DNA from 4 places in the Sporosarcina sp. P18a genome. Region 3 is predicted to be linked to each of the others. Evidence: riboswitches for the same ligand, from Rfam matches in the RefSeq annotation. Region 3 holds a riboswitch; each other region holds the start of a gene.

The links. Region 3 has a riboswitch for cobalamin ahead of metE (5-methyltetrahydropteroyltriglutamate--homocysteine S-methyltransferase). Riboswitches for the same ligand answer to the same signal wherever they lie in the genome.
Region 1: it holds a riboswitch for cobalamin, as region 3 does, so the genes downstream of both, CSV75_RS09420 (ribonucleoside-diphosphate reductase subunit alpha) here and metE (5-methyltetrahydropteroyltriglutamate--homocysteine S-methyltransferase) in region 3, are expected to answer to the same signal.
Region 2: it holds a riboswitch for cobalamin, as region 3 does, so the genes downstream of both, CSV75_RS13740 (hypothetical protein) here and metE (5-methyltetrahydropteroyltriglutamate--homocysteine S-methyltransferase) in region 3, are expected to answer to the same signal.
Region 4: it holds a riboswitch for cobalamin, as region 3 does, so the genes downstream of both, CSV75_RS09040 (ABC transporter substrate-binding protein) here and metE (5-methyltetrahydropteroyltriglutamate--homocysteine S-methyltransferase) in region 3, are expected to answer to the same signal.

What each region holds. Positions count from the first base shown of each region.
Region 1 is NZ_PDYQ01000002.1:402,618-404,823, forward strand. Features, by position in the region: gene CSV75_RS09420 (ribonucleoside-diphosphate reductase subunit alpha) at 1-1,150, opposite strand, end outside; cobalamin riboswitch at 1,310-1,485, opposite strand; gene CSV75_RS09425 (alanine/glycine:cation symporter family protein) at 1,752-2,206, opposite strand, start outside.
Region 2 is NZ_PDYQ01000006.1:65,643-67,848, forward strand. Features, by position in the region: gene CSV75_RS13735 (MATE family efflux transporter) at 1-574, shown strand, start outside; cobalamin riboswitch at 723-912, shown strand; gene CSV75_RS13740 (hypothetical protein) at 1,160-1,384, shown strand; gene CSV75_RS13745 (ABC transporter permease) at 1,433-2,206, opposite strand, start outside.
Region 3 is NZ_PDYQ01000001.1:68,192-70,397, forward strand. Features, by position in the region: gene metE (5-methyltetrahydropteroyltriglutamate--homocysteine S-methyltransferase) at 1-825, opposite strand, end outside; cobalamin riboswitch at 973-1,105, opposite strand; gene CSV75_RS00385 (malate synthase G) at 1,508-2,206, shown strand, end outside.
Region 4 is NZ_PDYQ01000002.1:321,962-324,167, reverse strand. Features, by position in the region: gene argS (arginine--tRNA ligase) at 1-321, shown strand, start outside; cobalamin riboswitch at 657-783, shown strand; gene CSV75_RS09040 (ABC transporter substrate-binding protein) at 924-1,910, shown strand; gene CSV75_RS09035 (FecCD family ABC transporter permease) at 1,903-2,206, shown strand, end outside.

The DNA of each region.
Region 1 (2,206 bases), on a different contig from region 3:
CATTACGGACGCATTCTTCATACTTCTCGCGGAATGTTCCTTGTCCTTTTCTTTCATCATAGAAGTCTTCCAATGAATAGCCCATTTTCGTGCGGACTTCATGTGGATCGAATAAATGCCAGTCTTCACGGGACTCGACTTTCTCCATGAACAAGTCTGGCAAGCAAACGCCTGTGAAAATGTCATGTGCACGTAAACGGTCATCGCCGTTATTGAGCTTGAGATCGAGGAATGTGAAGATGTCTTGATGCCATACGTCGAGATAAACGGCTACGGCACCTTGACGTTGACCGAGTTGATCGACACTGACTGCCGTATTGTTCAGTTGTTTGATCCATGGAAGAACACCGCTTGACGCGCCTTCGAAACCACGAATCGATGCACCGCGGGAACGAACTTTCCCCATATAGACACCGATACCACCACCAAATTTCGACAAGTTCGCGATATCAGTGTTGCTGTTGTAGATCCCTTGTAAGGAATCATCCACTGTATCGATAAAGCAACTGGATAGCTGACCGTGCATCTTGCCTGCATTCGATAATGTAGGTGTCGCTACTGTCATGTATAAATTGCTCATCGCCCAGTATGCTTCGCCAACTTTATGAATGCGGTCTACTGTTTCGTCTTGCATTAGCGTCATCGCGATGATCAACCAGCGCTCTTGCGGCAGCTCCACTGGCTGTTTTTTAAAGTTTACGGTTACGTATCGGTCTACCAATGTTTTCAAACCGATATATGTGAATAATAGGTCACGAGAAGGATCGAGTAGTTTACCGATTTCCTGAAGCTCATCCAGGCTATATTTCTCTGTCAGAACGGATGTATATAAACCTTGTTCCACCAAGCGTTCTACATTTTTCGCAAAGTCGGTATAAACATCTGCCCCGCGCAATGCTTGTTGCTTTGCATAGACGTCGAATAAATAAATACGTGCAGCTACAAACGTCCAATACGTATTCGCTTCATCAATACGGCTTAAAGACTCTAGTACCATCGCGTTTGTCCATTCAGTTGCCGTGCTAGCTGGGTGGCGCTCCTGGAATTTCTCACTCGCTTCGATTAACGGCACCATTTGTTTCTTGCCGAATTCTTCTTGTAAGTTTTCCAACACTAGATTAAGTCCCTTAGTTTCTTGAATAATAGCCATGATATCCGCTCCCTTTAGTTAATTAATTCGGTTATGTACTAAATAAAAAAACTCCCAATAAAATCGGGAGTCGTCAATTGACGCTTAGTAGATCGCGGAAAGTTTTAGGCAGACTGAAATAAGACTGCTTTGTGCTTTCACTCTCCAACCCCGAAGAATGTTTTGCTGAGATGACTGGCAGGTCTACTGGCTGGCACATCGTTCTTCCATCTTTCCTTCCCGCCGAAGCAGTGGTTTTATAAGATAGTCGTCCGTGCCCTCAGTTGCGGGGGCAGCTCCGTTAGTGGCGGATTCCCTTTTAAACGTGGTGGGTACCAATTCATCTGTTTGCTGTTATACACTATATATAGTGTGTCGATTCATATATAACCCTAACATGTTGTGTTCAAACATGCAAAACAAAAATCGAACCGAAGTTCAGAATCCTTCTTCTGAACTACGATTCGACTTTTGTTATTCAGTATTTTATAGTATATCAAACTTTTTACTTCTTGACTAAATAGTTTGTGTGGAGAAGGGATTTCCGCTGCAATCCTAATTTATACATGGTAATAAGTTAAAGATTAAAAATCATATCCCTAACATCCACAAACCACCTCTATTACAAACGATCTTCTGGTTTTTCCGCTGTCTCTTCCCAACATTCTGCGCCTTTTAATTCAGGGATGCTGGCTGATTTGAAGACAGGGTTTCTGCCGGCTTTACGTTGTTTAGTGAAGTCGTCAAGTACTTTAAAGGCAATTTTACCAAGTAGTAGAATGACGATTAAGTTAATGATGGCCATTAGTCCCATGAATAGGTCGGCCATATCCCATACAACTTGTACTTTTGCGATTGCACCGAAGTATACCATGACAAGTACGAGAACTTGATAGATTCGTTTCCATACGATGTTAGCATGAATGAATTCAATATTTGTTTCGCCATAATAATAATTTCCGATGATGGAACTAAAGGCGAAGAACATGATAGCACCGGCAATGAAGTATGGTGCCCATGCGCCTACTTGTACGGCCATGGAATTTTGTGTCAAGATGATACCGTTTGTTTCACCTG
Region 2 (2,206 bases), on a different contig from region 3:
CATTACACATAATATCGCGTTCGAACGGATGGCCGGCACGGAAGGTGTTGCGGCCTTCTCTATTTTGAACTATGTACACAGTGTCATGCTCATGCTGTTCCTTGGAATGGGTGGTGCGATTCAGCCACTTATCAGTTATTATCAAGGCTCCGGCAACCAGGCAAGGATGAGGGAAACTGTAAAAAAGGCCACTCTCACCGTTGTCATGGCAGGTGCTGTGTTCTTCCTTGTCGGTCAATTCGCGGCAAGCCCTATCGTATCGATCTTCGAGGACTTCCCACAAGCCGTAAGAGATTTGGCTACTACAGGAATTAATTTATTCTTCTTTGCTTATTTATTTACAGGTACGAACTTTGTCATGATGACCTATTATCAGTCTATCGGCAATGTACGGATGGCAACTTGGATCACAGCTTCACGCGAAATTATCATTATGTTGATTTTCTTAATGATTTTACCTCGCTTCTTTGGATTGAACGGTATTTGGTTATCTATTCCAGCGTCTGAGTTTGTCGTGTTTGTAGGTGTTTTCATATATCAACGAAACGCTACACGGCATTCTTTAATTGGGTAGACTTTAAGCCATAGAATAGGCCGGAAACATAAATCGTTGTTCCAAGTAGCGCGACCCGTAGGATTAGGGTGTGTTCGTCATGTAGTGGAGGATGCTGTACTATTTTTGTTCCTTTCTAAATAAGAGTGATATACTAAAAGGGCAACTGAATATCGTGTTAGAGATAGGTGCGTTTATTTTCTTAAACGCTTAAAAGGGAAATCGGTGAAAAACCGATGCTGTCCCGCAACTGTGAGTTGGAGTATAATTCGTTACCACTGTTTCACCGCAAGGGAAATGGGAAGGTGAATTATACGATGAAAACGAGCCAGGAGACCTGCCTAGATCAGTACACACCAATACCCTACGCGGATAGGAGGTGTCAAGTGCGGCTTATGAAAAATCATACACAAGCCGACGTACGAAAAAACGGAATCAGGACATTCTTTAGGAGGCTTCGATATAGTTTCTGTCGATCCAACGTAAATGTTTTTCCTGCCGAACCGTTTAATTCGTCATGGCTTCCCACTTAACATCCTTCCAGGTATTTACTGGATGGATGTTTTTTATGTCAACGAACTAATACAAACACGATGAGGAGAATGAATGATGTGCAATCAAACTATTAACGACTTTACAAACTTATTAAAGGACACATTGATGTCGGAACGTGTGGGTACTCACTCTACCCCCCTTCCTATATTGGTGAAAGATGTAAAGAAACAAATTTCCGAAGATCATACCTACAACTCAGCAGAAAAAGCTAAACAATTGGCTAATTTAGATAAAGCATATCAAATCGTAGTAGCTGAATTAGTAGGTAGTAATTAATTCATAATAAAATCCCCCTGTCCTTGCCTTGTCAGGGGGATTAATCTGTTATAGAGAATCTTTAATCACACGCTTATAATTCCACACGGAAAGCAAACCAAATATTGAATATAGTGCTGTGTAGATTAACATTATGATAATCGTTGGTGTCAGCATTTCAGTACCGAATAAAAACCAGCCGGATTTTACAGCAAAATAGCTATGTAAGAGACCGACGACTAATGGAATACCGAAATTAAATAACTGCTTTCGTTGAATCCCTTTCAGTAAATCCGTTTGTGTATAGCCTAGTTTACGAAGAATAGTGTAGTTCGACTTTTCATCTTCACTTTCGTCCATCTGTTTAAAGTATAAGACGCAGCCAGACGTAACAAGGAAAGCAAGGCCAAGGAATCCCACGATGAACATGATCATGCCAGCACTTTGCATCTGTTTCGTTCTTTCCTCAAGCTTTGATTCATGCCCTGCCCATTCGTTTATTCCCAACACATTAAATAGTTCATTCGCTTTTTCGAGATCATTTTCATTAGTAATATCCACTCCATGATACTCAGTGAATTCAGGCGTTATGGAAGGGTCTTTATCTACATTCATTTTCTGGAACACCCGATCATCCACTACCGCGACAACAAAACCATAAGCTACACGCGTTGGAAGAACAGCTACTCTTTCCGTCCCTTTCAGTGTCAGATCATACATATGCTCTTTGCCTTGAAATACGATTTGCTGATCCGCTTGGAATTTCATAAAGTTTTCCGTCAAACTATCGGAGTTAACGAAGAGCAATTGCTTTTCTTCTACGTCTATCTCCGACAATACTTC
Region 3 (2,206 bases):
TTGCTTCAAGTTCTCTAGATTTCTTTCGCGTCCGTGGACGAAATCTAGTCCGATAGCGGCAACAGGTAACGCGATCGTTTCTCTATAATGTTCAACTGAATCGAAATATGTCTGTAGAAGAATATTCAGTCCGCTCAGATTTTTCGTTAGTTGTGAATAAATTTCTGTAACAGTCTTCATTTCATCTGAACTTATTGATGTACATAGAATAGGCTCGTCGATTTGGATCCATTGTACACCTTCATCTTGTAATTCTTGTAATACCTTTTGATAGAGGGGTATCAGTTGCAGGATAATGGATGGTACATCTTTATCCTCGTACCCTTTAGATAATTTTAGTAATGTATAGGGGCCTAGTAGAACAGGTTTACCTTCAATACCCAGTTCGCTCTTGGCTTCACGATAAGCAGCTAGAGGTTTGTTTTCCGTTAGTTCAAAACGCCGGCCTTCGTATTCAGGCACGATATAGTGATAGTTTGTATTGAACCATTTTGTCATTTCGGAGGCAACCGCCTCATCATTACCGCGGGCCATCGAAAAGTATGTGGAAGTGGAAACTTGTCCACCTTTCCAGTTATAGCGTGAAGGAATGATTCCGAACATGGCTGACGTATCCAGTACGCGATCATACAATGTGAAGTCGCCCACAGCAATCCAATCAACCCCGGCATCTTGCTGTTTCTTCAAGTTTGCCAAGCGAATCTCTTTTGTTGTTTGAAGAAGCTCATCTTCCGAGATCTTCTTTGACCAAAATGCTTCAAGTACACGTTTCCACTCACGATTTTCACCTATTACGGGATAGCCCGTTATACTGCTTTTTACCATAGATAATTTCCCCCTTGATTTTTTTCAATAAAAAAAACATCTCTAGGGGAAATGTTAGAAATGCGAGTACGTATAAAATAACATGCTATTTGTAAGCATGCGATTATACACTGCGTCTGTCTAACACTTCCCTATTCACCGTAGGATTAGCGTCATGAAAAATAGGCAGGTGTCTGGCTGGACGCATTAACGTCTTCACAGTGGCGGGACCGCTCCAAGAAAAGGATTCCCTTTTAAGAAATGAAAGTATTTTCATTCCACCTACTTTTCAAACTATTCAATTCAGATGATTGTCTCTAAAGCTATCACATGCAAAATAGTGTGTCAACTCGCTGTTAGAATTTAATGATAAATGCTAAAAAACAACTAACGATATGGAAGTATAATACGAAATGATAAAACAACATATTACGCCGACTGTTATATAACTGTTTATGAATAGGTTGTCTCGAAGGCGGATAACTATGATGTGAAAATTTTCACAATTCAGTTGAAAGTAAACTAGACTTTAGGTATGATATGTACTAACACGTCTTCAAGTGAAGAGATCATTTGTCTTTATTGTGTCGATTTTAGATCGACGGGCTATGGGGTGTTGCCGGATAATAGATAATGATGGGTGTTCATCGCTATATGTTATACAACAGTGTAGCGGAAAAATTTTAAGGGGTGGCTTTTATCCATGACAAACTATGAACAAGTAGGTAAATTGCAGGTCGCAACAGAACTATATAACTTCGTAAAAGAAGAAGTTCTTCCGGGCTTAGAAATTCAAAATGATCAATTTTGGACAAACTTTGATTCGCTCATTCATGAACTTGCTCCTGAAAACAAAGCACTATTAGAAAAACGTGATGAATTACAAAAGGCCATTAGTGAATGGCATCAAAATAATAAAGGCGAAATTGATTTCGTTAAATATAAAGAGTTTTTACAAGAAATTGGCTACTTAGAGCCAGTTCCTGAAGATTTCAAAGTGACAACAGCTAATGTTGATCATGAAATCGCAAACCAAGCGGGCTCACAATTGGTAGTGCCGATCGATAATGCTCGTTATGCATTAAATGCAGCGAATGCACGATGGGGAAGTTTATACGATGCACTATACGGATCTGATGTAATCAGTAATGAAGCGGGTGCTGAAGCGGGTGTTGAATACAATCCGATTCGTGGACAGAAAGTAATTGATTTCGCGAAAAACTTGCTAGATCAAGCGGCGCCTTTGGCTGAAGGTTCACATGCAGATGTAACAGCTTATAAAATTGTTGAAGGCAAACTTGAAGTAACGCTTGAGAGCGGTAACAAGACTCAATTGCAAGATGAGTCCAAGTTTGTTGGATATAATGGATCCAAAGATGCACCGACTGCAGTATTGTTGGTG
Region 4 (2,206 bases), on a different contig from region 3:
CAGGCAAAAGAACAGAACGTGGAAGCGTCAACGAAAAACGTCACGCTGTTGCAAGATGAGAAAGAATTGGAGCTACTGAAGAAGCTTGGAGATTTCCCGAGACTTATCAGCGACTCAGCTCGCATGCGCGCACCGCACCGCGTGACAACTTATATTCAAGAACTCGCAGCTACATTCCATAGTTTCTACAATGCGAATAAAGTGCTCGACCCGGAAAATAAAGACCTGTCCGAGGCGCGTTTGGCTTTGATCACAGCAACTAAAACGACGATCGCGAACGCGTTGAAATTAGTTGGCGTTGAAGCACCGGAAAGAATGTAATATATCGAAAACGGCCAAGCAGATTATTTACTGCTTGGCTTTTTATGTCTTTGGAAGTACTGCCTGTCAAAGTTTCATCAAATGCAACGAAATATCCCAATAGCGCGATCTTCAAGCAGTTCGGCGCGGTTACACATCATAATAGCGCGGATCACTCAACGATTAGCGCGGTTACATAGAGTAATTGCGCGGTGTTAAACACGAAATGCGCGGTCTATTCCAGTTTTAGCGCGGTTCAACCTACCACCACAAGAACAGGTAGGAAGTGGGGATGACTTTTGAAAGATCAGCACCGCCCTGTACAACCCTCACTATTACCGCTATAATAAAGCATAATTACATATCTTCTAAAAGGTTCTCAATACTAGAGATGAAAAGTGAAATCGGTTCAAATCCGATGCGGTCCCGCCACTGTACGTGCTATGCACAAGCCAGGTCACCTGCCTTTTTAGAAAATGAAGTTCCGCAGCAACCTACGAGGATAGGTGTAATGGAAGAAGTCACGTCCTGATTTCATCCCACCTAATCCTTCGAATGATCGAAGGATTTTTTCGTGTCTGCGACTTGCGTAATGCAACACACATATTAAAGGAGGAGCACACATGAAGAAGTTTTTACAACTACTGCTGACAGCAATGCTCGCGGTACTACTACTCGCAGCATGTGGAAGCGATAGTGCAAAAGAAGAAACACCAGCAAATGAAAATCAAGCTGGCGAAGAAACGAAAACAGAACAAGCATCAACGGATACAACGAGTTATCCATACACTCTGACAGATGCGATTGGCAAAGAAGTTACATTTGAAAAAGTGCCAGAAACTGTCATTTCATTACTTCCAAGCAACACGGAAATATTATTCGGGATTGGTGCAGGGGATAAAGTCATCGCAGTAACAGAAAACGATGACTATCCTGAAGAAGTAACGGAGCTTGATACAGTAGGGGATTTTACGGTCAACATAGAAAAAGTGATTTCATTGCAACCGGAAGCGGTGTTCGCACATGAAATGATGTTGGGTTCGAATGAAGAAGGATTGAATCAGATTCGTGACGCAGGCATCCCTGTGATCGTTATACAGAATGCAGGAACATTTGAAGAGACATATGAAACGATTGAATTGATTGGTAAAGTTATGGACAAAAATGTGGAAGCGAATCAAATCGTTGAAGATATGAAAACGAAAGTCGCTGATATCGAAAAGAAAGCAGCGGACATTACGGACAAGAAGCGCGTGTTTATTGAAAACTCCGATGCACCTGAAATTTACACGGCAGGAAAAGGAACTTTCCCACAACAGTTTTTGGATATGATCAATGCTGAAAACATCGTGACAGAAGAAGGTTGGATTATGATCAGTCCTGAAACGATTGTAGATGAAAATCCGGATGTAATTTTGGCAATATATAGCTATGTTCCAAACGTTGTAGAAAATATTAAGACGCGTGACGGGTTTGATGCAGTTACTGCGATCAAAGAAGATCGAGTCATTCAACTGGATGAAGATATTACAAGCCGTACAGGTCCGCGTTTGGCTGACGGATTAGAATCGTTTGCGAAAGCAGTCTATCCTGAGGTATTCGGTGAATAAAACTGCGCTCGCCTATGTCGTGTCGATTGCCACGCTCCTTGTGGCAATCTGGCTCGGCGTATCGATCGGTACAGTGAAAATACCAATAGAGACGCTATGGAATCAATCGGATGCGACCGCGAGTAATATTTTGTGGAAGATCCGTATGCCACGTGTGTTGCTGGCCGGAATTGTCGGTGCCTCACTGGCTATATCAGGAGCCGCGTTCCAAGGGCTTTTGAAAAACCCGTTAGCTGATCCTTACACCCTCGGAGTGTCATCCGGTGCCTCTGTCGGCGCCGTGATCACACTCTTTT